3 regions of the Pseudomonas versuta genome follow, and region 1 is predicted to be linked to each of the others. Evidence: predicted binding sites of a transcription regulator. Region 1 holds the regulator's gene; each other region holds the start of a gene.
The links. The regulator FliA, encoded in region 1, starts transcription of late flagellar genes. The targets are predictions, from matches to a motif close to CTAAAGTTTNNNNNNNNNNNGCCGNTAA.
Positions count from the first base shown of each region.

Region 2: a site for FliA is predicted at 4,154-4,181, ahead of flgM (flagellar biosynthesis anti-sigma factor FlgM). Genes of this name have one in related genera too.
Region 3: a site for FliA is predicted at 4,428-4,455, ahead of AOC04_RS01805 (flagellar protein MotY). Genes of this name have one in related genera too.

Region 1 is NZ_CP012676.1:2,834,963-2,842,915, reverse strand. It holds gene flhA (flagellar biosynthesis protein FlhA) at 1-1,375, shown strand, start outside; gene flhF (flagellar biosynthesis protein FlhF) at 1,387-2,700, shown strand; gene fleN (flagellar synthesis regulator FleN) at 2,818-3,648, shown strand; gene fliA (RNA polymerase sigma factor FliA) at 3,645-4,388, shown strand; gene AOC04_RS12600 (chemotaxis response regulator CheY) at 4,597-4,968, shown strand; gene AOC04_RS12595 (protein phosphatase CheZ) at 4,989-5,777, shown strand; gene AOC04_RS12590 (chemotaxis protein CheA) at 5,848-7,953, shown strand, end outside.
Region 2 is NZ_CP012676.1:3,178,268-3,186,220, forward strand. It holds gene flgD (flagellar hook assembly protein FlgD) at 1-260, opposite strand, end outside; gene flgC (flagellar basal body rod protein FlgC) at 276-719, opposite strand; gene flgB (flagellar basal body rod protein FlgB) at 723-1,130, opposite strand; gene cheR (protein-glutamate O-methyltransferase CheR) at 1,435-2,262, opposite strand; gene AOC04_RS14190 (chemotaxis protein CheV) at 2,276-3,238, opposite strand; gene flgA (flagellar basal body P-ring formation chaperone FlgA) at 3,315-4,067, shown strand; gene flgM (flagellar biosynthesis anti-sigma factor FlgM) at 4,217-4,543, shown strand; gene AOC04_RS14205 (flagella synthesis protein FlgN) at 4,594-5,061, shown strand; gene AOC04_RS14210 (flagellar brake protein) at 5,154-5,891, shown strand; gene AOC04_RS14215 (MFS transporter) at 5,976-7,295, opposite strand; gene AOC04_RS14220 (glutamine synthetase family protein) at 7,398-7,953, opposite strand, start outside.
Region 3 is NZ_CP012676.1:386,299-394,251, reverse strand. It holds gene nth (endonuclease III) at 9-647, shown strand; gene AOC04_RS01820 (PA3496 family putative envelope integrity protein) at 754-942, shown strand; gene AOC04_RS01815 (response regulator transcription factor) at 1,029-1,655, opposite strand; gene AOC04_RS01810 (argininosuccinate synthase) at 2,114-3,331, opposite strand; gene AOC04_RS01805 (flagellar protein MotY) at 3,460-4,365, opposite strand; gene pyrC (dihydroorotase) at 4,521-5,567, shown strand; gene rnt (ribonuclease T) at 5,564-6,238, shown strand; gene AOC04_RS01790 (peroxiredoxin) at 6,315-6,917, opposite strand; gene AOC04_RS23240 (bacterioferritin-associated ferredoxin) at 7,196-7,414, shown strand; gene bfr (bacterioferritin) at 7,613-7,953, shown strand, end outside.

The DNA of each region.
Region 1 (7,953 bases):
GGCGCAGTTGCCATCGCTTTTGCTGTCCACTGCAGCTGCGATCATGGTGACCCGTGCTTCCGGCTCCGAAGACATGGGCAAGCAGATCAATCGGCAGATGTTTGCCTCGCCCAAGGCGCTGGCGGTGTCGGCCGGTTTAATGGCGGTCATGGGGATTGTGCCGGGCATGCCGCACTTCTCGTTCCTGAGCCTGGCCGCCGTTGCGGGGGGCGTGGCGTACCTGATGTGGAAAAAACAGAACGTGGTCAAGGTCCAGGCCCTGCAAGAAGTGCAGCGCCAACAAGAGCTGCTGCCTTCGCCGGCCCGCGCCCAGGAGAGCAAGGAGCTGGGCTGGGATGACGTAACGCCCATCGACATGATCGGGCTGGAGGTCGGTTACCGCCTGATTCCGCTGGTGGACCGCAATCAGGGTGGGCAGTTGCTGGCACGGATCAAGGGCGTGCGTAAAAAGCTGTCTCAGGACCTGGGCTTTCTGATGCCCACCGTGCACATCCGCGACAACCTCGATCTGGCCCCCAGCGCCTACCGCCTGACCTTGATGGGGGTGATTCTGGCCGAGGCCGAGATCTACCCCGATCGCGAGCTGGCGATCAACCCGGGGCAGGTATTCGGCACGCTCAACGGGATCACCACCAAAGACCCGGCCTTTGGTCTGGAAGCCGTGTGGATCGAAGTCAGCCAGCGCAGTCAGGCGCAATCGCTGGGCTATACCGTAGTGGATGCCAGCACTGTGGTGGCCACTCACCTGAACCAGATTCTGTACAAGCACTCCCATGAGTTGATCGGTCATGAAGAAGTGCAGCAGTTGATGCAGTTGCTGGCCAAGGCCTCGCCCAAGCTGGCCGAAGAGTTGGTGCCGGGGATTTTGAGCCTGTCGCAGTTGCTCAAAGTGTTGCAGGCCTTGTTGGCAGAGCAGGTGCCGGTGCGCGACATTCGCAGCATTGCCGAAGCCGTCGCGAACAATGCCCACAAGAGTCAAGATACTGCCGCTTTGGTTGCAGCCGTGCGCGTCGCGCTGTCCCGCGCAATCGTGCAAAGCATTGTAGGCGTTGAGTCTGAGCTGCCTGTGATCACCTTGGAACCAAGGTTGGAACAAATATTGCTCAATAGTTTGCAAAAGGCCGGACAAGGCCAGGAAGAGGGCGTGTTGCTGGAGCCGAGCATGGCTGAAAAACTCCAGCGCTCGCTGATCGACGCCGCCCAGCGTCAGGAGATGCAAGGCAACCCGGTGATCTTGCTGGTGGCAGGCCCGGTACGCGCGATGCTTTCGCGGTTTGGACGCCTGGCGGTGCCTAACCTGCATGTGCTCGCGTACCAGGAAATCCCTGATAACAAGCAAGTCACGATTGTTGCGACAGTAGGCCCTAACGGCTGAGGGTTTGATTTATGCAAGTGAAGCGATTTTTCGCCGCCGACATGCGTCAGGCCATGAAGCTGATTCGTGATGAATTGGGGGCCGACGCCGCCATTATCGGTAACCGCCGTATCGCCGGGGGCGTGGAACTGACTGCCGCGCTGGACTACAAGCTGTCTGCGCTGGCACCCCGTGTACCGAATATCGAGCTGGAAGAAGAGCTGCGCAAGACCCAGTCCAGCATTGTCTCGGCCCGGGCCGAGTTGAGTTTGCGCGTTGAGGGCGATGCCGATGTCAGCCGCCAGCTGTTTGCCGGCCTGCCGCTGACCGCCGCTGAACCCTTGACCGAGCAGGCACTGCAGGAGCCTGCGCGTCCGGCACCGGTGGCCGCGCCATCGATGGACCAGCGTGCCTTCGACAACATGCGCTCGGAACTCAATGTACTGCGTGAGTTGCTCGAAGTGCAGTTGGGCTCGCTGGCCTGGAACCAGATGCAAGTCTCGCGGCCTGCACAAGCGAATTTATGGCGTCGTTTACAGCGTATCGGCTTGTCCGGGCCGCTGTCGCGGGACCTGTTGGCACAAGTGGCTGAAATCGAAGAGCCGCGTCAGGCGTGGCGGATGTTGCTGGCCCACCTGGCACGGATGATCGCCACCCCTGAGCTTGAACCGCTGGAAGAGGGCGGTGTGATTGCGATGGTTGGCCCGGCAGGGATGGGTAAAACCACGACCCTGGCCAAGCTGGCAGCGCGTTATGTCCTCAAGTACGGCGCGCAGAATATTGCATTGGTGAGCATGGACAGCTTCCGGATCGGTGCCCAGGAGCAACTCAAAACCTTGGGCCGCATTCTCAATGTACCCGTGACTCACGTGGCGCCTGGCCAGTCGTTGGGCCAGACCCTTGAGCCGTTGGTGCGCAAGCGCGTGGTGCTGGTTGATACCGCCGGCTTGCAAGCCAGCGACCCGGCGCTGCGCCTGCAACTTGAAAGTCTTGCAGGGCGTGGCATCAAGGCGCGCAATTATCTGGTACTGGCTACCACCAGCCAGAAGCAGGTGTTGGCGGCGGCCTACCTCAGTTACAAACGGTGCGGGCTGGCCGGTTGCATTCTGACCAAGCTGGATGAAACGGCGAGTCTGGGGGAGGTACTGAGCCTGGCGATCAGCCACGGGCTGCCGGTGGCCTATCTCACGGATGGTCCGCGGATCCCCGATGATCTTCACTTGCCGCGTCGTCACCAATTGGTGAGCCGGGCGGTGAGTGTGCAAATGCAGGAAGAACCCAGCGAAGAGGCCATGGCCGATATGTTCGCTGATATCTATCAAAGCCCTCCCAAACAGGTCGGCTGAGGTAGTCAAGATTTTGTACCAATGTACCTACATCGATGGTCTGCAAGGTGTTGTGCCAGTGGGCACGCGCAGCCAGCTTTGTAGCCGCGTCTAAGAAAGACAAGGTAAAAAATGATCATGGGCAGCATGCATCCCGTACAGGTGATCGCAGTGACCGGCGGCAAGGGTGGCGTCGGTAAAACTAACGTGTCAGTCAACTTGTCCATCGCGCTGGCAGAAATGGGCCGGCGCGTCATGTTGATGGACGCCGACCTGGGTTTGGCGAACGTCGATGTCCTGCTCGGACTGACCCCCAAGTTCACTCTGGCCGATGTGGTCGAGGGTCGTTGCGAGCTGCGCGACGTACTGCTCCAGGGCCCCGGCGGAATCCGCATCGTGCCGGCCGCCTCGGGCACCCAGAGCATGGTCAACCTGAGCCCGGCCCAGCATGCCGGCCTGATACAGGCCTTCAGTGACCTGGGCGATAACCTCGATGTGCTGGTGATCGACACCGCTGCCGGGATCGGCGACTCAGTGGTGAGTTTCGTGCGCGCAGCCCAGGAAGTACTGCTGGTGGTGTGTGACGAACCGACCTCGATCACCGATGCCTACGCGCTGATCAAGCTGCTGAACCGCGATTTCGGGATGAACCGTTTCCGGGTGCTGGCCAACATGGCCCAGAGCCCCCAGGAAGGTCGCAACCTGTTCGCTAAATTGACCAAGGTTACCGACCGTTTTCTGGATGTTGCCCTGCAATACGTGGGCGCAGTGCCCTACGACGAGTGTGTGCGCAAGGCCGTGCAAAAACAGCGTGCCGTGTATGAAGCATTTCCGCGTTCCAAGTGCTCGCTGGCGTTCAAGGCCATCGCCCAGAAAGTCGACACCTGGCCGCTGCCGGCCAATCCCCGGGGCCACCTGGAATTCTTTGTCGAGCGTCTGGTTCAACAGGCAGGCGGGGGACGGCACTGATGACCGCCAGCGGCTATCGCATGTACAGCAAGTCGTCGCGTGACAGCCAGTATGAGCTGATCGAACGCTACGCACCGTTGGTCAAGCGTATCGCCTATCACCTGTTAGCGCGTTTGCCCGCCAGCGTACAGGTGGACGATCTGATCCAGGCCGGGATGATTGGCCTGCTCGAAGTGTCGACCAAATACGACGCCACCAAGGGCGCGAGCTTCGAGACCTATGCCGGTATCCGCATCCGCGGCGCGATGCTCGATGAGGTGCGCAAGGGCGATTGGGCTCCGCGCTCGGTGCACCGCAATACGCGCATGGTCAGTGATGCAATTCGGGTAATTGAAGCAAAAACCGGCTGTGACGCTAAAGATCACGAGGTTGCGGCCGAACTTCAGTTAAGCCTCGACGATTATTACGCCATTTTGAATGACACCCTGGGCAGTCGCCTGTTCAGCTTCGACGATCTGTTGCAGGACGGCGAACACGAAGGGCTGCATGAGGATGGCGCGAGTGCTCACCTTGAACCCTCGCGCGACCTGGAAGATGAGCGTTTCCAGGCGGCATTGGCCGATGCGATCAGCCTGTTGCCGGAGCGCGAGCGTCTGGTCCTGGCGTTGTATTACGACGAGGAGCTGAACCTCAAGGAGATCGGCGAGGTGCTGGGGGTTAGCGAATCGCGCGTCAGCCAGTTGCACAGCCAGTGCGCAGCCCGATTGCGGGCGCGCCTGAGCCAGTGGCGGGCGAACTGAAACTAGCGGGAAAACGCTGATTTACGGTGGGAGCGGGTTTGCCCGCGATGGGAGCGACGCGGTGTGTCAGGCAGGCCGCGTTGCCTGCATCGCGCGCAAGTCCGCTCCCACCGTTGATTCATGGCGTGTGCGAAACCGGATTGATTGAATGGCGCTTCCAGAGACGGAACGCGTTTAAGACTGCTTGGAGGTCGAATTGGACAAGAACATGAAGATCCTCATCGTTGATGATTTCTCAACGATGCGCCGGATCATTAAAAATCTGTTGCGTGACCTCGGATTCACCAACACGGTGGAGGCGGACGACGGCATCACGGCGTTGCCGATCCTTAACCTGGGCAACATCGACTTTCTGGTGACGGACTGGAACATGCCGGGCATGACCGGTATCGAGCTGTTGCGCCATGTGCGTGCCGACGAAAAACTCAAGCACCTGCCCGTACTGATGGTGACCGCTGAAGCCAAGCGCGAACAAATCATCGAGGCGGCCCAGGCCGGGGTCAACGGCTATGTGGTCAAGCCGTTCACTGCCATCGCACTCAAAGACAAGATCGAAAAAATCTTTGATCGAATCGGTTGAACGGTTTCCCGGGGGGCGCTATGGAGCATCAAGAAGCGACACAGGGCGAGTTTGAGTCGACCCTGAAAAAGCATGCTCGCGAATTGGTCGACAGCCTTGAGAAGGGCAAGTTTGGCGATGCGGTGCAACTGATTCATGAGCTGAACCAGGCGCGCGATCGCGGCCTGTACCAGGAGGTCGGCAAGCTGACCCGTGAGTTGCACAGCTCGATTGTCAACTTCCACATCGATCCGAACATGCCGCGCGCTGAAGAAGTGTCGCAGATCACCGATGCCGCCGAACGTTTGGCTTATGTTGTGAAGCTGACCGAAGCTGCGGCCAATCGAACCATGGATCTGGTAGAAAACAGCACACCGCTGGTCAATGGACTGGGCAACGAGGCCAAGGCCCTGAGCGCAGACTGGGGGCGCTTTATGCGCCGAGAAGTCGGCGCCGAGGAGTTTCGCGAGCTGGCGCGTCGGGTTGACAGCTTTTTGACGCGCAGCGAAGCCGATAACAACGTTGTGTCCGCCAACCTCACTGACATTTTGCTCGCCCAGGATTACCAGGACCTCACCGGTCAGGTGATCAAGCGTGTCACGCAACTGGTGACCGATGTGGAAAGCAATTTGCTCAAGCTGGTGCTGATGGCCAGTCAGGTCGATCGCTTTGCAGGGATCGAACATGACCGTGCTGCACTGCTCGCAGAAAATAATTCGCAAAAAAACCTGACTAAGGGTGAAGGTCCGCAGATTCATGCCGATAAACGTGATGATGTCGTGTCCGGCCAGGATGATGTTGACGATTTGCTTTCCAGTTTAGGTTTCTAGGCACTGTGTAGGCGCTCGGGAAGGGTTACCCGTCCCGGCGTCGAAAGGTCCTACTTCAAGGAGCACGTACATGAGCTTCGGCGCCGATGAAGAAATCCTTCAGGATTTCCTGGTTGAAGCCGGCGAGATTCTAGAGCTGCTGTCCGAACAGCTGGTCGAGCTTGAAAGCCGACCGGATGACGCGGACCTGCTCAATGCAATTTTTCGCGGTTTTCACACTGTAAAAGGGGGCGCCGGCTTCCTGCAGCTCCATGAGTTGGTGGAGTGCTGCCACATCGCCGAGAACGTTTTCGACATCCTGCGCAAGGGTGAGCGTGGCGTCGATTCGGAGTTGATGGACGTGGTTCTTGAAGCCCTGGATGCGGTTAACAGCATGTTTACCCAGGTGCGCGAGCGTAGCCCGATTACGCCGGCAAGCCCTGAGTTGCTGGCTGCCCTGGCGCGCCTGGCCGAGCCTGCTTCAGTGCAGACGGTTGCCGCACCGGCTGCGGTTGCCGAATCGGTGGCCAGCGACAACAGCGATATCACCGATGACGAATTTGAAATGCTGCTGGACTCACTCAATGCGGTCAAGGCTGCTGCAGCCGAGCCCGCACCGGCACCTGTAGCGCCAACCGCCAGCGATGAAATCAGCGATGCCGAATTCGAGTCGCTGCTCGACCAGTTACACGGCAAGGGCCAGTTCCGCGCCGATGCGGTTGCCAGTGTCGCGCCAGAGCCGGTCCCTGTGGTGCCGGAGGCGGTGAGCAATGAGATCACCGACGACGAATTCGAAGCCTTGCTTGATCAGTTGCATGGCAAAGGTTCATTCAATACCGATGCGTTGGTGGCGGCACCTGACCAGGTTGACGAGCCTGTCAGCCCGGATCACATCAGCGATCACGAATTTGAAGCACTGCTCGATGAGTTGCACGGCAAAGGCCAGTTTTCTGCCCAGAGCCCTGCGGTTGCAGCGGTTGCAGCCGCCCAGGCGCCGGCTCCGGTAGCCAGTGCGCCCGAGGCTCCCCGTGCCGTGGCGCCCCGGGCACTGGCGGCCAGCGCAGAAAAGCCGGTGGCCTCTGAAGCCGAAACCACTGTGCGGGTTGATACTGCGCGGCTGGACGACATCATGAACATGGTCGGCGAATTGGTGCTGGTACGTAACCGTCTGGTGCGCCTGGGCCTCAACAGCCACGACGAAGCGATGGCCAAGGCGTTGTCCAATCTTGACGTGGTGACTGCCGATCTGCAGACCGCGGTCATGAAGACCCGCATGCAGCCGATCAAGAAAGTGTTCGGCCGCTTCCCGCGTCTGGTTCGGGATCTGGCGCGACAGTTGAAAAAAGAAATCAGCCTGGAGCTGGTGGGCGAAGAAACCGACCTCGACAAAAACCTGGTCGAGGCCCTGGCCGATCCGCTGGTGCACTTGGTGCGCAACGCGGTCGACCACGGTTGTGAAACCCCTGAAGAGCGTGAAGCTGCCGGTAAATCGCGCTGCGGCCGGGTGATTCTGTCCGCCGAGCAGGAAGGCGACCATATCCTGCTGTCGATCTCTGATGACGGCAAAGGGATGGACGCCAACGTGTTGCGCGCCATTGCGGTAAAAAAAGGCTTGATGGACAAGGACGCTGCCGATCGCCTGAGCGAGAACGATTGCTTCAACCTGATTTTTGCTCCTGGCTTCTCGACCAAAACCGAGATCTCCGATGTGTCCGGGCGTGGCGTGGGCATGGACGTGGTGAAAACCAAGATCGCCCAGCTCAATGGCTCGCTGAGCATTGAGTCGACCCTGGGGCGCGGTTCGAAAATCGTGATCAAGGTACCGCTGACCCTGGCGATCATGCCGACCCTGATGGTCATGCTGGGCAATCAGGCGTTCGCGTTCCCGCTGGTCAACGTCAACGAAATCTTCCACCTCGACCTGTCGCGTACCAATGTGGTCGATGGCCAGGAAGTGGTCATCGTGCGTGACAAGGCATTGCCATTGTTCTACCTCAAGCGCTGGCTGGTGGCCTCTGCGGCCCATGAAGAGCAGCGCGAAGGGCATGTGGTGATTCTCTCGGTGGGCACCCAGCGCATTGGCTTTGTGGTCGATCAACTGGTCGGTCAGGAAGAAGTGGTAATCAAGCCGTTGGGCAAAATGCTCCAGGGCACGCCTGGCATGTCGGGCGCCACCATCACCGGTGACGGCCGCATT
Region 2 (7,953 bases), 340 kb from region 1:
TCGTTGAGCGTGGTGATGCCTTCCAGGCTGCTGAACTGCGCCAGTTGCGCCACGAACGCAGTGTTGTCCTGGGGGTCCAGCGGGTTCTGGTTTTTCAGCTGGGTCACCAGCAATTGCAGGAATGAATCCTTGCCCAGAGAACTGCTGCCGGCAACGGCCTTGGACGCCCCGGCCAGACTGGTGTCGGTGGTCTTGGCCTGAGCAGAGTTGGCGAGTACCTGATTCAGGGTCAGGCCGCTGGTGGAATCGGTCACACTCATTTGCGTCGTCCCTTATCACTGACCGAGGGTCAGGACCTTCTGCATCATGGTTTTGGCGGTGTTCATCATTTCCGCGTTGGTCTGGAACGAACGGCTGGCAGAAATCATGTCAGCCATTTCTTCAACCACATTGACGTTGGGGTAGTACACGTAGCCCTTGGCGTCGGCAGAAGGATGGTTAGGTTCATAACGGGCCTGGAGTTCGCTCTGGTCCTCGACCACGCCCAGTACTTGCACACCGTTGCCGGCGCCGTCCTGGTTCTGAAACAGCGAGCCGTCGGTGCCGTTTTGCGCGCCCTGAAACATGGTGGCAAACACCGGGTGCCGTGCGCGGTAAGTCTGGTCGATGCTCGACGACACGGTCTCGGCGTTGGCGATGTTACTGGCGACGGTGTTCAGGCGCGTGGTCTGTGCACTCATGCCGCTACCGGCGATATTGAAAACACTGGCTAGAGACATGAATTACTCCCCGCGCAGGGCTGACATCAGCCCTTTGAATTTGCTGTTGAGCAAGGTGAAGCTGGCCTGGAAGTTGACCGCATTTTCTGCGTAGTTCGACTGCTCCAGTTGCGCGTCCACCGTGTTCTGGTCGATCGACGGCTGCATCGGCACACGGTACTGCAGGGACTCGTCGCCGCTGCTCAGGCCCTGGGCTTCGATGTGCCGGCTGTTGGTCTTGTTCAATGCAAACGTGCCGTTCTGGTTTTTGTCACTCTGTGCGGCGAGCACAGAAGCAAAATCCAGGTCCCGGGCCTTGTAGTTCGGGGTGTCGGCATTGGCAATGTTGTTCGCCAGCACTTCGGCACGCTGTGCGCGAAAGCCCAGGGCCTGTTCGTGGATACCGAGCGCTTTATCGAAGCTGATGCTCATGTCGGGAAACCTTTGTGGGCTGACCTGAATGTGATTCAGGCTTTTCATGACATGAACTGAGCAAACCCCGTGCCAATTACTCGAGAGCCGTATTGGCGGGGTTTGCAGGGATGCGGGGAGCGGCAATGCCATAAAAGCGGCAATGCCTGACCGCCGACTGCCGCTTTTCTGCCGCCCCCCTGACCGCCCCTCCCCATGTAGGAGCGAGCTTGCTCGCGAGCTGTTGCGGCCACTGAAAAGCTCGCTCCTACAGGGAAAGATTGGCGGACATAAAAAAGGAGCCGTATGAGGGCTCCTGTTTTGCCTACTTGGCCTGGTAAATAATCCCCGGGCTGCATTGCACCATCCGGTAATGATCCGGCAAGCCATTGAGCGCTTCGGAGGCGCCCAAAAACAGATAACCACCCGGTTTCAAGGTGCTGTGAATGCGCAGCAAGATGTCTTTCTTCACTTCAGCCGAAAAGTAGATCAGCACGTTCCGACAGAACACGATGTCGAATTTGCCAAACCCGGCGTAGCTGTCCAGCAGGTTGAAGGAGCGGAACTCGACCCGATTTCTGATCGCCGTCTTGAGTACCCAGCGCCCCGGCCCCTTGGGCTCGAAATAGCGTTGCAAACGCTCTTGCGACAGACCGCGGCCAATCGCCAGGTTGTCGTATTCGCCCGTTCTGCAAGTGTTGAGCATCAAACTGGACAGGTCGGTGGCAACAATCTGCACGCCCAGCTTCAACTGGCCAAGGTTGCTGCGCTCGAACTCGTCAATCGCCATCGACAGCGAGTACGGTTCCTGCCCCGAAGAACAGGCCGCCGACCAGATACGCAGGCGCTGGCCGGGGTTGGCCTTGATCTGCTCGGGCAGGACTTTGTTCTTCAGCACCTCAAAGGGATAGGTGTCGCGAAACCACAGGGTTTCATTGGTGGTCATGGCATCGACCACCTGCTCGCGCAGCCCGCTGCGGGGCTGGCTCTGAATACGCTGAATCAGCTCGCCCAAGGATTTGATCCCTTGCTGCTCCATCAGCTTGTTGAGGCGACTGGAGACCAGGTACTGCTTGTTCTCACCCAGCAAAATGCCACAGGCTTTTTCCAGGAAAACCCGGAACTGTTGAAAATCCAAATTAGCCGTCGACAAATGATCAAGCCTCTTAAATCGTGTTGACCGCCAGGGGTGAACCCTGGCTATGGTCTGCTGCGTTGATCCGGTCAACGACCCGGGATGCCAGGTCATCAGGGCGAAACTTGGCCAGAAAGTCATCGGCACCGACTTTCTTGACCATTGCCTGATTGAATACGCCGGACAATGAAGTATGCAGAATGATGTGCAGATTTTTCATGCGTGGATCGTTACGAATTTCGGCGGTCAGGGTGTAGCCGTCCATTTCCGGCATCTCGATGTCCGAGATCATCATCAGAAACTCTTCAGACGGGTCTTTACCCTCATCTACCATTTTGCGCAGGTAATCCAGCGCCTGACGGCCGTCGTTCAGTGATACCACCTCGACCCCGACCGTTTGCAGGCAACGGGCAACCTGTTTACGTGCCACCGACGAATCATCAACCGTCAGCACCCGTAAAGACAGCGCTTTGGCTTGAGTCTCGACATCCACGACACCCTGTGAAATGGCTTCCGGGGTAGGCGAAACTTCAGCCAGGACCTTTTCCACATCGATGATCTCGACCAGTTGCTCATCCAGCCGCGTCACGGCCGTCAAGTAATGGTCGCGACCGGCACCTTTGGGCGGCGGATGAATGTCTTCCCAATTCATGTTGACGATACGCTCGACCGAGCGCACCAAAAAGCCCTGAGTCTTGGTGTTGTACTCGGTAATGATGACAAACGGGCTGCTTTGGTCCTGCAGCGCCCCCGAACCGGTAGCCATCGCCAGATCGAGAATCGGAATAGTCGCCCCGCGAATGCTCGCCACACCGCATACCACCGGATGGGATTTGGGCATCATTGTCAGTTTTGGGCATTGCAGCACCTCCCTGACTTTGAACACGTTGATCCCGTATAGCTGTGGCCCGTCCAGACGAAACAACAACAGTTCAAGGCGGTTTTGCCCTACCAGTTGAGTGCGCTGGTTAACCGCATCCATCACTCCGGCCATACACAGCTCCTGTTAAAACTTTAAGTTACGACACACATTGCCCGGCAAACGGCACGGGCTTTGCTATTTATCTGCCATGAACGCAAAAACGACAAAATCCTGCCACGTGTCACACAGCTATTTCAGACTGCTTGCGGCCTTGTGCCTGACGATTATCGGCATGCCGTCCTACGCGGAGGAATTCACATCTCCTGATCAGCTTATCGGCGTGACCCAGGGCTTTCTTGAATTCACCGTCGAAGACTACCTTGCCACTGGTCAGATTGAAGGCCGCTATCAAATTCAGGTCAACAATCTTGATCCCCGCCTGCGCCTGGCCAATTGCGACAAGGAATTGACAGCCAGCCTCGAGAGCCCTGCCCAGCCCATGGGGCGCGTGATTGTGCGCGTGCGTTGCGAGGGGCTCTCGCCCTGGACCATCTTTGTTCCGGCCCAGGTCAAACTGTTCCGCGATGTCGTCACCGTGACCCATCCCCTGCAGCGCGGCATGGTTATCGACTACGCCGATGTCACCCTGCGCGAGCGCGATATCAGCCTGATCAACCAGGGTTACCTGACCGCGACCGAGCTGGCAGTGGGTCAAAAGCTGCTGCGGCCCATGGTCGCTGACCAGGTGCTGACCCTGACCCATCTGGAACAGGCTGCTGCCGTACGCAAAGGCGATCACGTAGTCATCAGCGCCCGTAGCGGCACATTAAGTGTCAAGATGCCCGGCGAAGCCCTGTCAGACGGTGGCCTCAGCGAGCAGATCCGGGTGAAGAACCTCAACTCCAAACGCATCATCCGGGCCCGGGTTACCGCGCCGGGGCAGGTTGAGGTGGCACTGTAGGAAAATTGGCATAGTTGGGTGACTTTCCTACACTGTGCCTTGACGCAGGTCAGTACAGACAAGCATCAAGCCGTGATTAATCGCGCCTAAAGTTTTCCCGGGTATGGCCGAAAACATGGCAAGCGTCCAAATATCCAGAGGTTTTCGTCATGGTCATCGACTTCAGTCGACTCAACAGTGCCCCGCCCCTAACCGGCAGCACCCGCAGCAATGCCAACCAGCAAGCAGGCAGCGCCACGCAAGCGGCCCCTGCAGCCAGCCCGGAACAAACCAGTGTCAGCGCCCCAAGCGGTGAATCTGTGCACCTCAGCCAAGAAGCTCAACAGTTGCAGAAAATCGGTGACTCGTTGCGTGACCAACCGGTGGTGGATAAAAACCGGGTCGCCGAACTGAAGCAAGCCATTGCCGATGGCAGTTATAAAGTCGACAGCAATCGTGTCGCCGGCAAACTGCTGAATATAGAAGCTCAGCGCTAGGCCCACGGCCAGTGCCAGGCTTTTGGACGCTTAAAACCCTTGAGCCCGACATGCACGACGAAAATTTGCTGCAACTGATCAACGATGACCTGGCACCGGCCACGCAGCTGCTCGGCCTGTTGCAGGACGAGTCCATCGCCCTTAAAGGACGCGACATGCCGGTGCTGGAAAAAATTCTGGCGCGCAAACAGTCGTTGATCATCCTGCTTGAGCAACATGGCCGCCGACGCAGCGAGATACTGGCAAGCCTGGGCTTGCCCACCAACCGCAGCGGCCTTGAAAGCCTTGCCAGCCATTCCAGCGTAGGCGAGCAATTACTGGCGCAAAGCGATGTGCTGAACCAATTGCTGGCGCAGTGTCAGGCCGCCAACCTGGTGAATGGCCAATCGATCCAGACTCAACAGGCGATCACCGCCAATCAATTGCGCATCCTGCATGGCGGCGAAGCGCCTTCGCTGTATGACGCGCGCGGCTCAACCTCAATGCTCAACAAGCCCCGCGCTTACAGCCAGGCCTGAGCCGGCACGGTCACGCTATCTAGACTCGCCACATAATGGCAAAATGCTACCAATTGCGTGTTGCTGTTCTTTTGTCCGGAGACTGCTGAACCGTGTTCGATTCCCAAGATGCTCCGCAGCTACCCAAGGTGCTCACCACACCTCTGGAAGTGTCCTCCAGCCTGCGCCTGCTGCAAGAGAGCCATGACCCGCTGATCATTACCTTCCAAGACCGCAGCCAGCGCTTTCAGAGCTATGTCGTCGAAGTGGATCGCGCAGGCAATTGCATGGCCCTGGACGAAATGATCCCCCGCGATGGCGAACGTTTTCTTCAGGAGGGCGTACCGTTTCGGGTTGAAGGCTTCCATGAGGGCGTAAGAATTGCCTGGGAATGCAGCACCCGCCTGACCATCGACGACACCCAGGGCCACCGTTGCTACCGCACGGCCCTGCCGGGCGAAGTGCTGTACCACCAGCGGCGCAACGCCTTTCGTGCAGCGCTCAAACTGGTCAATCTGGTCAATGTGCAAGTGGCCGGCGAAAAGCTCAAGGCACCGCTCCAGGGCAAGTTGCTGGACGTATCGGCCACTGGCTGCAAGTTGCGCTTTGAAGGTGACATCGGCGAATGCATGCAACTGGGCCAGGTGTATGAGCGCTTCAGTGCAGCCCTGCCCTTCGGTTCCATGACCACGCCCGTGGAGTTGCGCTACCTGCACTTCGAGGAACACCTCAATATCACCTTTGCCGGCATGCGCTTTCACAACATCAGCGGTGGTGTGCAGCGCCAGGTCGAACGCTTTGTGTATCAATTGCAGCGTGAAGCGCGCCAGTTTGATAAAGACGACTATTAGAAACCTGTAGGAGCGAGCTTTTTGCTCTCTCGTTGAAGAGCTCGCGTGCAAGCTCGCTCCTACAGTCAAGCTCGCGCCTGCAGGTCAGGGCTCTGGCTTGATTTCAGGCTCTGAATGCTCAGCTTCAGGCTCCGGCGCGATGTTATCCACCATCTGGTCCTGCACCACCTGTTCATCCACCCGCGGGTCAAGCGCTGCCACCAGCGGAGAGCTGGACATGCTGTCAGGCATGGCCACGTGATGCAGAGGTGCATCGTCAACCTGGTGCAAGTTGGTGACCGCATTCGGCCGTATGCGCCAAACCAGCAATAACCCCGCCACGCTGAAAAACGCGTAGAGCATATGGCTGCCAAACAGCTTCATCAGCACGCCGGTCACCAATGGGCCGATACTCGCGCCAATGCCGTAGGTCACCAGCAACATGGCGGTCAGCGAAACGCGGCGCTCACCTTCAATGTGGTCGTTGGCAAACGCCACCGCCAGCGGATAGATACAGAACTGCACCAAAGCACTCAAGCAGCCTGCTGCGAACAATACTTGCAGCGGCACGGAGGGCAAGATTGCTAGGGGCAATGAAACCACCGCCAGGATGAAAGCAAAGATACGGATCAGTAACGGCCGGTCATAACGGTCCGACAACCAGCCCAACGGCCACTGCACCAGCAGACCGGCGAAAATGCAGCAGCCCATGTACAAGCCGACCAGTTCGGTGGACAGCCCTTGCTGCGACGCATACAACGGCGCCAGGCCATAGAAGGAACCGACCAGCGAACCGGCGCCAAGCACCGCAATCAAAGACTGCGGAACCCGCTTGATAAAAAATTTCGGGTCCATCGGTGCCGGGTGCAACGGCGCCGGGTGAATGCGCCGGGTCATGGCCACAGGCACCAGGCACAAGGCAAAACACAAGGCTACCAGCATCAGCAGTTCAGGGCCCAGGGCCGGGTGAATCACCAGTATCAGCTGGCCGAGCACCAGGCCCAGGTAGGAGGCGATCATGTACAGGCTGAACACCACGCCACGCTGCTTGTCCTCTGCCTGCTCGTTAAGCCAGCTTTCGATGACCATGTACTGGCACATCATGCCCAGGCCGACGATCACCCGCAGCAGTAGCCACATCGGCAGCCAGTCCGTCAGACCATGGCACAGCACCGCCGCCCCGACGATACCGGCGCACGTGGCATACGCCCGGATATGTCCAACCCGGGCAATCAGCCGGTGGCCGATCTTGCCGCCCAGCACCAGGCCAAAATAGTTGGCGGCCATCAACGCGCCGATCCACAAGCCATCGACATCGTCGGCAGCCAGGCGCAGGGCCAGGTAAGTACTCAATAGCCCGGAGCCGATCAACATCATCAGCGAGGCAAAATACAAGGCTCGAAAAGACTTCCAGATTTGATGCATGGCGTTCCGTGCGACTCCTTGTACGGGCCGCCGGCGATCCTTCGATAGCCGGCGTCCACAGTGTCAAACGCTCATGCCGACGGGCACTGAAGCGTTTAACGATTAAGCCTGAGCCGCCAATACACGGCGTTCCCAGGGGGTGATTTCATCATAGAAGCTGGTCAATTCCAGGGTCTTGGACGCAACGTAACCTTCGATGAACTCCTTACCGAACAGTTCCATCGCCAAGTGACTGCGTTTGAGACGCTCAAGGGCCGCATGCAAGGTACATGGCAGGGACAAAGAATCCGGCACGTCGAATTCACCCTGGATCGCAGCCGTCGGTTCCAGCTCGTTTTCAATCCCGTACAGGCCTGCCGCAAGGCTCGCGGCAATCGCCAGGTACGGGTTGGCGTCAGCCCCCGGCAAGCGGTTTTCGACCCGTCGTGCGACGGGCGAACTGGCCGGGATCCGCAACCCCGCCGCCCGGTTGTCATGGGACCAGCAGGCATTGTTCGGCGATGCATACGGGTGGCACAGGCGCTGGTAGGAATTGACGTTCGGTGCAAACAGCGCCGTAAAGTCGGCCATGCCCGCCTGTTGCCCGCCGATAAAGTGACGGAAGGTGGCTGTCGGCTCCCCCGCCTGATCGCTGAACACGTTGCGGCCGCTGTGCGCC
Region 3 (7,953 bases), 2.4 Mb from region 1:
TTTTACCCATGAACGCCGCAAAGCGCCTTGAAATATTTCGCCGGTTTCACGAAGACAATCCCGAGCCCAAAACCGAACTGGCCTACACATCACCCTTCGAATTATTGATTGCCGTGATTTTGTCAGCGCAAGCCACTGATGTGAGCGTGAACAAGGCAATGGCCAGGTTGTTCCCGGTCGCGAATACGCCAGAAGCCATCTACGCTCTGGGAGTGGAAGGGCTTTCGCAGTACATCAAGACCATTGGCCTGTATAACAGCAAGGCCAAGAACGTGATCGAAACCTGTCGCTTGCTGATTGAACGGCATGCCGGTCAGGTGCCACAAACCCGAGAAGAGCTTGAAGCCCTTCCAGGGGTAGGTCGTAAAACCGCAAACGTTGTGCTCAACACCGCCTTCAGACAGCTGACCATGGCCGTAGATACCCATATATTCAGGGTCAGTAACCGAACCGGCATTGCACCAGGCAAAAATGTGGTCGAGGTCGAAAAGCAATTAATGAAATTCGTGCCCAAGCCTTACCTGCTGGATGCCCATCACTGGCTCATCCTGCATGGTCGTTACGTTTGCCAGGCGCGCAAGCCGCGCTGCGGGAGCTGCCGCATAGAAGACCTGTGCGAATTCAAGGAAAAGACCTCTGACGATTGAGCGATAGAGCGTTTATGTACTGATCGATTGAGAAAATCTTTTTTACCCGCGCAGCGATTATCGCTATAAGGGGCGCCATTGAACGTCTTAGCCTGGAGTGAACTGAATGAGCACTGGCAAAGAACAACTGGATGTGGAAGTAGAAGAAGATTTTCCTGTCTCAGATAAAGACGAGATCGTTGAGCCTGTAGTCGAGGTCGCTAAAACCAATTTGGCCAAGCGCCGGACGATTGATGCGCTTCTGGCAGATAAACGGCTGCAAAAGGAGCTGGAAGATTATCCATACGATCTTTAAATTTTAAGCTCGCGACATCAAAAGCCTCCATTAGCGGAGGCTTTTTGTTTTCAGGGACTGTCGAAGATCAGCGAATCACGTGTATTTCACTCCAGACCATTACGCTGGGCCAGTTCAATGAGATCAACCAGTGATCGGGCATTGAGCTTCAATAAAAGACGTGTTTTGTATGTACTCACCGTCTTGTTACTGAGAAATATGCCATCCGCTATCTCCTTGTTGCTCTTACCACGCGCCAGTTGCTGCAGCACCATCATTTCTCGCCCCGAAAGGCGATTGACCATCTCGGCTTCGCTGGCATTTCCCAAGTTGGAACGCACAGCGTGCAAAGCTTGATTGGGGAAATAGCTGTACCCTGAAAGCACGGCCCGGATAGCGCTAAGCAGTTCGGTCAAATCCTGCTGTTTGCAGACATAACCTGCAGCTCCCGCCTGCATGCAGCGCATGGAGAAATGGCCCGGGGTTTGCGAGGTCAATACCAGTATTTTCATCGGCGCATCAGGTGTTGACAAGCGGGTGATAACTTCAAGCCCGTCAAGCTTGGGAATCCCGATATCCAAAATTACAATATCAGGCGTGTGTTCCCGAGCAAGTTGCAATGCATCTACTCCATTATCCGTCTCTGCTATGACCTCGTAGCCATGTCGTTCCATGAGCATACGTACAGCAAGACGAACCACAGGGTGATCATCCACGATCAGCACTTTATTCATGGGTAATTCCATTTTCCACTGTACTAATTTTTAGAGGCCGCACAATAGCCTAGTTGTCCATCCCTGGGGATAGCATCTAACCCTCCAACAACAATTAAAGAAATATCCTACAAAAAATAAAGAGTTATCCTAAAAACGTTTCTAAACATTAAACACTTGTTACATCCTTTCGCTACATGACTGCTTTAACCAGGTATACAGCCCAATCCGTAGTAAACGCCCAACCAATAATACTTATTCTCATAACCGACATTTAAAATGGCGACAAAGGTTATGCGCCACTTCAACAACGGCAACTCTCGAAAGGCATATGCCTGGATCTTTAGTGGATCAAACCTCCACGGCTAATTCAGACACTTGAGGATGGGGTTAATGAGATCCGAAACATCCGCTATGACGTGGCAGACCGACAAAAAAAAGCCCGACCTGCGGGTCGGGCTTTTCTATCTGCAGGTATATCAGAACAGCTTACGACCCTTGTTCGCGGCAATACGCATGCGCAAGGCGTTCAGCTTGATGAATCCGGCAGCATCAGCCTGATTGTAAGCACCGCCATCTTCTTCGAATGTCGCAATATTTGCATCAAACAACGATTCGTCAGATTTGCGACCAGTAACAATCACGTTGCCTTTGTATAGCTTGAGGCGAACAACACCGTTCACATGAGCCTGGGAAGCATCAATCATTTGTTGCAGCATGATGCGCTCTGGGCTCCACCAGTAGCCGGTGTAAATCAGGCTGGCGTACTTGGGCATCAACTCGTCTTTCAGGTGAGCAACTTCACGATCCAGGGTAATCGACTCAATGGCACGGTGAGCCCGCAGCATAATGGTGCCGCCTGGTGTTTCGTAGCAGCCACGGGACTTCATGCCGACATAACGGTTCTCAACGATGTCGAGACGGCCAATACCATGCTGGCCACCAATGCGGTTCAAGGTCGCCAGTACAGTCGCCGGCGTCATTTCAACGCCGTCCAGCGCAACGATATCGCCGTTGCGGTAGGTCAGTTCCAGGTACTGCGCAGTGTCAGGCGCGTTCTCCGGAGAGACGGTCCAACGCCACATGTCTTCTTCGTGCTCGGTCCAGGTGTCTTCCAGCACACCGCCCTCGTAAGAGATGTGCAGCAAGTTGGCGTCCATCGAGTATGGGGATTTTTTCTTGCCGTGACGCTCGATCGGAATGGAATGCTTCTCTGCATAATCCATCAGCTTTTCACGCGAGAGCAAATCCCACTCACGCCATGGGGCAATAACCTTGACGCCTGGTTTCAGTGCGTAGGCACCCAGTTCAAAACGAACCTGGTCGTTACCTTTGCCCGTCGCGCCATGGGAGATGGCATCGGCACCGGTTTCGTTGGCGATTTCGATCAGACGTTTGGCAATCAGCGGACGTGCGATGGAAGTACCCAGCAGGTACTCGCCTTCATAAACGGTGTTGGCACGGAACATCGGGAACACGAAGTCTCGAACAAATTCTTCGCGCAGGTCATCGATATAGATTTCCTTGACGCCCATGGCTTGCGCCTTGGCGCGTGCAGGCTCGACCTCTTCACCCTGCCCCAGATCGGCGGTAAAGGTTACGACTTCACAGTTATAAGTATCCTGCAGCCACTTGAGGATCACCGAAGTGTCCAGGCCGCCCGAATAAGCCAGAACGACCTTGTTTACGTCCGCCATGCCATCACTCCACGGGTTGTTCGAAAAGCCGAACAGTCTACCGCCCAAGTGCATAAATTTACAGAGGCGCGACACGTTATGACGACAAGGCGACAGTAAGTTTCAACAAGGCGACCAATGGTTGCAACTCAGGACACTGTCCCCGAGCTCTTGGCAGGCGCAGGAGGAGCCGCTCTTTCAGGTTCGGGCACGCGCTCCAGACGTACGCTGACGCGACGGTTTTTAGCGCGGTTGGCAGCACTGTTGTTAGGTGCCAAGGGGTATTGCTCGCCATGGAAACGCAGTGTCATCTGCGACTCCTGCAGGCCGTTCTCCTTGAAGTAACTCATCACAGCCATGGCACGGCGCCGTGACAGCTCGCGATTGGTCAAACGATTGCCGCTATTGTCAGAATACCCCTCAAGGATGAGGTGATTGACTGTAGGGTCTGCCTTTAGATAGTCGAGCATGACTTGCAAGGTGAACCGGGCCTTGATGTCCAGCTCGATCCCACCACCAGGAAACCCGATCTGACTTTGACGTACCTGTTCAAAGTTTTTGGCCAATAGCTTTGTAGTACAGGCTTCGTAATCGCTGTAGGCCTGGCGAAATTTGACCGGCAATAAACGTACCTCCGACAAACCGCCCGTAGATGAGTAATGCCTCACCAGCGGGCTGCGTCCCTCCAGCAACCCACGAAACAAGCGCCCTGCCTGAGCCTGCGAACTATTAAAGAGTACTTGTCCGCGCCCAATGCGTACCGTGCCCAGATCAATGTCACCCCGCCCCGGCTGCCATGGCGCAGCTGCGGCCAGCAAAGTAGCAGCCCCCTCGCCCAGCACTGAGTTGTAGGCATTGAGGCGAAAAACAGCTTGTTCTCCCGCACGACGTACGAAAGCTCCAGAACCGAAATCGGTAATCGGTTGAATCAGGCGACACTCGAATTTATCGCCTTCGACTTTCCACTCAATGTTCTCCAGTCGAGTCTGAAAAGTCATGGCCATGGCAGGCAGGCTGGCAAATATGCCAAACAGGATGAGATAACACTGGCGCACCGCAGCCTCCACAGGCTTGTACCGCAAAAAAACAGTCCGTCGGTTTACCGCAGACCTTACGTATATCGGTTAGCCACCACAAAACTTGATAGCGAGTGCCTGAGAGAGTCTTTTCCGGTAGCATTCGCATCAGTTTGACCCGCCTGGAATCCCCAATGTCTGACCGCCTGACCCTGCTGCGTCCCGACGACTGGCATATACATCTTCGCGATGGTGCTGTGCTACCCCACACTGTCGCAGATGTTGCGCGCACTTTTGGCCGCGCCATCATCATGCCAAACCTGGTACCTCCGGTGCGTAATGCTGCCGAAGCCGATGCCTACCGCCAGCGCATCTTGGCTGCTCGCCCGGCTGGTAGCCGTTTTGAGCCGTTGATGGTGCTTTACCTCACTGACCGAACACAGCCGCAAGACATTCGCACTGCCAAGGCCTGTGGTTTTGTGCACGCCGCCAAGCTGTACCCGGCTGGCGCCACGACCAACTCCGATTCTGGCGTAACCAGCATCGACGCGATCTTCCCGGTCCTTGAAGTCATGGCCGAGGTCGGCATGCCATTGCTGATACACGGCGAAGTCACCCGCGCCAATGTGGATGTGTTTGACCGCGAAAAAATCTTTATCGACGAGCACATGCGCCGTGTTGTTGATCGCTTCCCGACTTTGAAAGTCGTGTTCGAGCACATCACAACCGCTGACGCAGTGCAGTTCGTCAATGAGGCTTCGGCAAACGTAGGTGCAACCATTACGGCTCACCACCTGCTGTACAACCGTAACCACATGCTGGTTGGCGGTATTCGCCCGCACTTCTATTGCCTGCCGATCCTCAAGCGCAACACTCATCAGGAAGCCCTGCTGGATGCGGCCACGAGCGGCAGCCAGAAATTCTTCCTGGGCACCGACTCGGCGCCGCATGCCCAGCATGCCAAAGAAGCTGCGTGTGGATGTGCCGGTTGCTATACGGCCTATGCGGCCATCGAGATGTATGCCGAAGCATTTGAACAGCGCAATGCCCTGGACAAACTGGAAGCTTTTGCCAGCTTGAATGGCCCGCGCTTTTACGGCCTGGCCCCCAGTACCGAAAAAATCACCCTGGTTCGCCAGGAGTGGACTGCCCCAACCAGCCTGCCATTCGGCGAGTTGACCGTAATTCCGCTGCGCGCCGGTGAAAAACTGCGCTGGCGCCTGCTGGAGGAACAGCTGTGAGCGACGACCATTATGATGACGAACACGAAGGCGGTCATGGCGGCGGCTCACGCCACCCGATGGCTGAGCGTTTTCGCGGCTATCTGCCGGTCGTAATCGATGTTGAGACTGGCGGCTTCAACAGCGCCACTGATGCCTTGCTGGAAATTGCAGCAGTCACCATCGGCATGGATGAAAGAGGTTTTGTGTACCCGGAGCACACCTATTTCCACCGTGTCGAGCCGTTCGAAGGCGCCAACATCGAAGCCGCAGCCCTGGAATTTACCGGGATCAAGCTTGATCACCCGCTGCGCATGGCTGTAAGCGAAGAAACAGCCCTGACCGACATTTTCCGTGGCGTGCGTAAAGCCCTGAAAGCCAATGGCTGCAAACGCGCCATTCTGGTGGGTCACAACAGCAGCTTCGACCTGGGCTTCCTTAACGCAGCTGTCGCGCGCCTGGACATGAAACGTAACCCGTTTCACCCGTTCTCCAGCTTTGACACCGCAACCTTGGCTGGCTTGGCATACGGCCAGACTGTATTGGCCAAAGCCTGTCAAACAGCCGATATCGATTTTGACGGCCGTGAAGCACACTCAGCACGCTATGACACCGAAAAGACCGCTGAACTGTTTTGCGGCATCGTTAACCGCTGGAAACAAATGGGCGGCTGGAAAGACTTCAACGACTGATACTGTCGTTAAGGCTTGCATCACGCCATAAAAAAACCGGACATTGAGTCCGGTTTTTTTATGCCTGAACTAACCGTTACAGCTGGTCAGCGTTCTCAGCCAGGTAAGCAGCAACGCCGGCAGTCGAAGCCGTCATGCCTTTATCGCCTTTCTTCCAGTTGGCCGGGCAAACTTCGCCGTGCTCTTCGTGGAATTGCAGAGCGTCAACCAGACGCAGCAGTTCGTCCATGTTACGACCCAGTGGCAGGTCGTTCACGATCTGGGAGCGAACAACGCCTTTGTCATCGATCAGGAATGCGCCACGCAGAGCAACGCCGCCTTCAGTTTCAACGTCATAAGCCTTGCAGATTGCGTGATTGATGTCGGCAGCCATGGTGTATTTCACCTGACCGATGCCGCCATTGTTCACTGGAGTGTTGCGCCATGCGTTGTGAGTGAAATGAGAGTCGATGGACACTGCAACCACTTCAACGTTACGTGCCTGGAACTCAGGAATGCGGTGGTCCAGAGCAATCAGCTCGGACGGGCAAACGAAAGTGAAGTCCAGCGGGTAGAAGAACACCAGGCCATATTTGCCTTTGATAGCAGTGGACAGCGAGAAGCTGTCAACGATTTCGCCATTGCCGAGTACGGCTGCGACGGTGAAGTCAGGGGCTTGTTTGCCTACGAGTACGCTCATTGGATATCTCCTGGTGTGCAACGTGAAGAACGGGGTCCGGTCTGGCTGCTATTGCAAAAATCAGCCTTGGACCAGCTCCCGCGTAAAAAGACCGGCCATCATACACCGCTCGTCCGGACCGGCCTTAACCCTTTTTAATGACCGGGAAACTGTCGACTCATACCGTTCGTCACTGGAGTGTCATCGAGGCCTGATTGAGACTCAAGGTACTTTGACAATCATTCTCGTTAACATTAAGATCCCTCGCATTGAATCCCAACCAGCGATGGTTCTTATTTATGTACGTTTGCCTTTGCACTGGCGTTACCGATGGGAAAATCCGCGACGCAATCTATGACGGTTGCTGCAGCTACCGTGAAGTGCGTGAAGCGACCGGCGTCGCAAGCCAATGCGGCAAATGTGCTTGTTTAGCCAAGCAAGTGGTTCGTGAAACCCTCTCCTCGCTGCAAGCTAGCCAGGCAGTAATGAGTTACCCGGCGGAATTTTCCGTCGCCTGATGACCGAATTTTAAAGAGCCGGACTAAATGTCCGGCTTTTTTATGCCCAAAATTCAAGCGCTTAGCACCAAGACGCGGAACTCAAACATTCTTATTCCGATTAATTTTCATTTATTATTCAAACACTTAGGTTTGACAGTCTTAAGTACGCGGATCAAACTCTGCCTTATATACGGTTACTTAAGGCAGGCCCTAGCCATGAAAGGCGATATTTCAGTCATCCAGCACCTCAACAAAATTCTCGGCAACGAGCTGGTCGCTATCAATCAATACTTCCTGCATGCACGCATGTATCAGGACTGGGGTCTGGAAAAGTTGGGGGCACACGAGTACCACGAGTCCATCGACGAGATGAAACATGCGGACAAGCTGATCAAGCGCATCCTGTTCCTTGAAGGCCTGCCAAACGTGCAGGACCTGGGCAAGCTGCACATCGGCGAACACACCAAAGAAATGCTGGAGTGCGACCTGCGCATTGAGAAGACCGGGCACGCCGACCTCAAGGCAGCAATCGCGCACTGCGAAGTTGTAGGTGACTT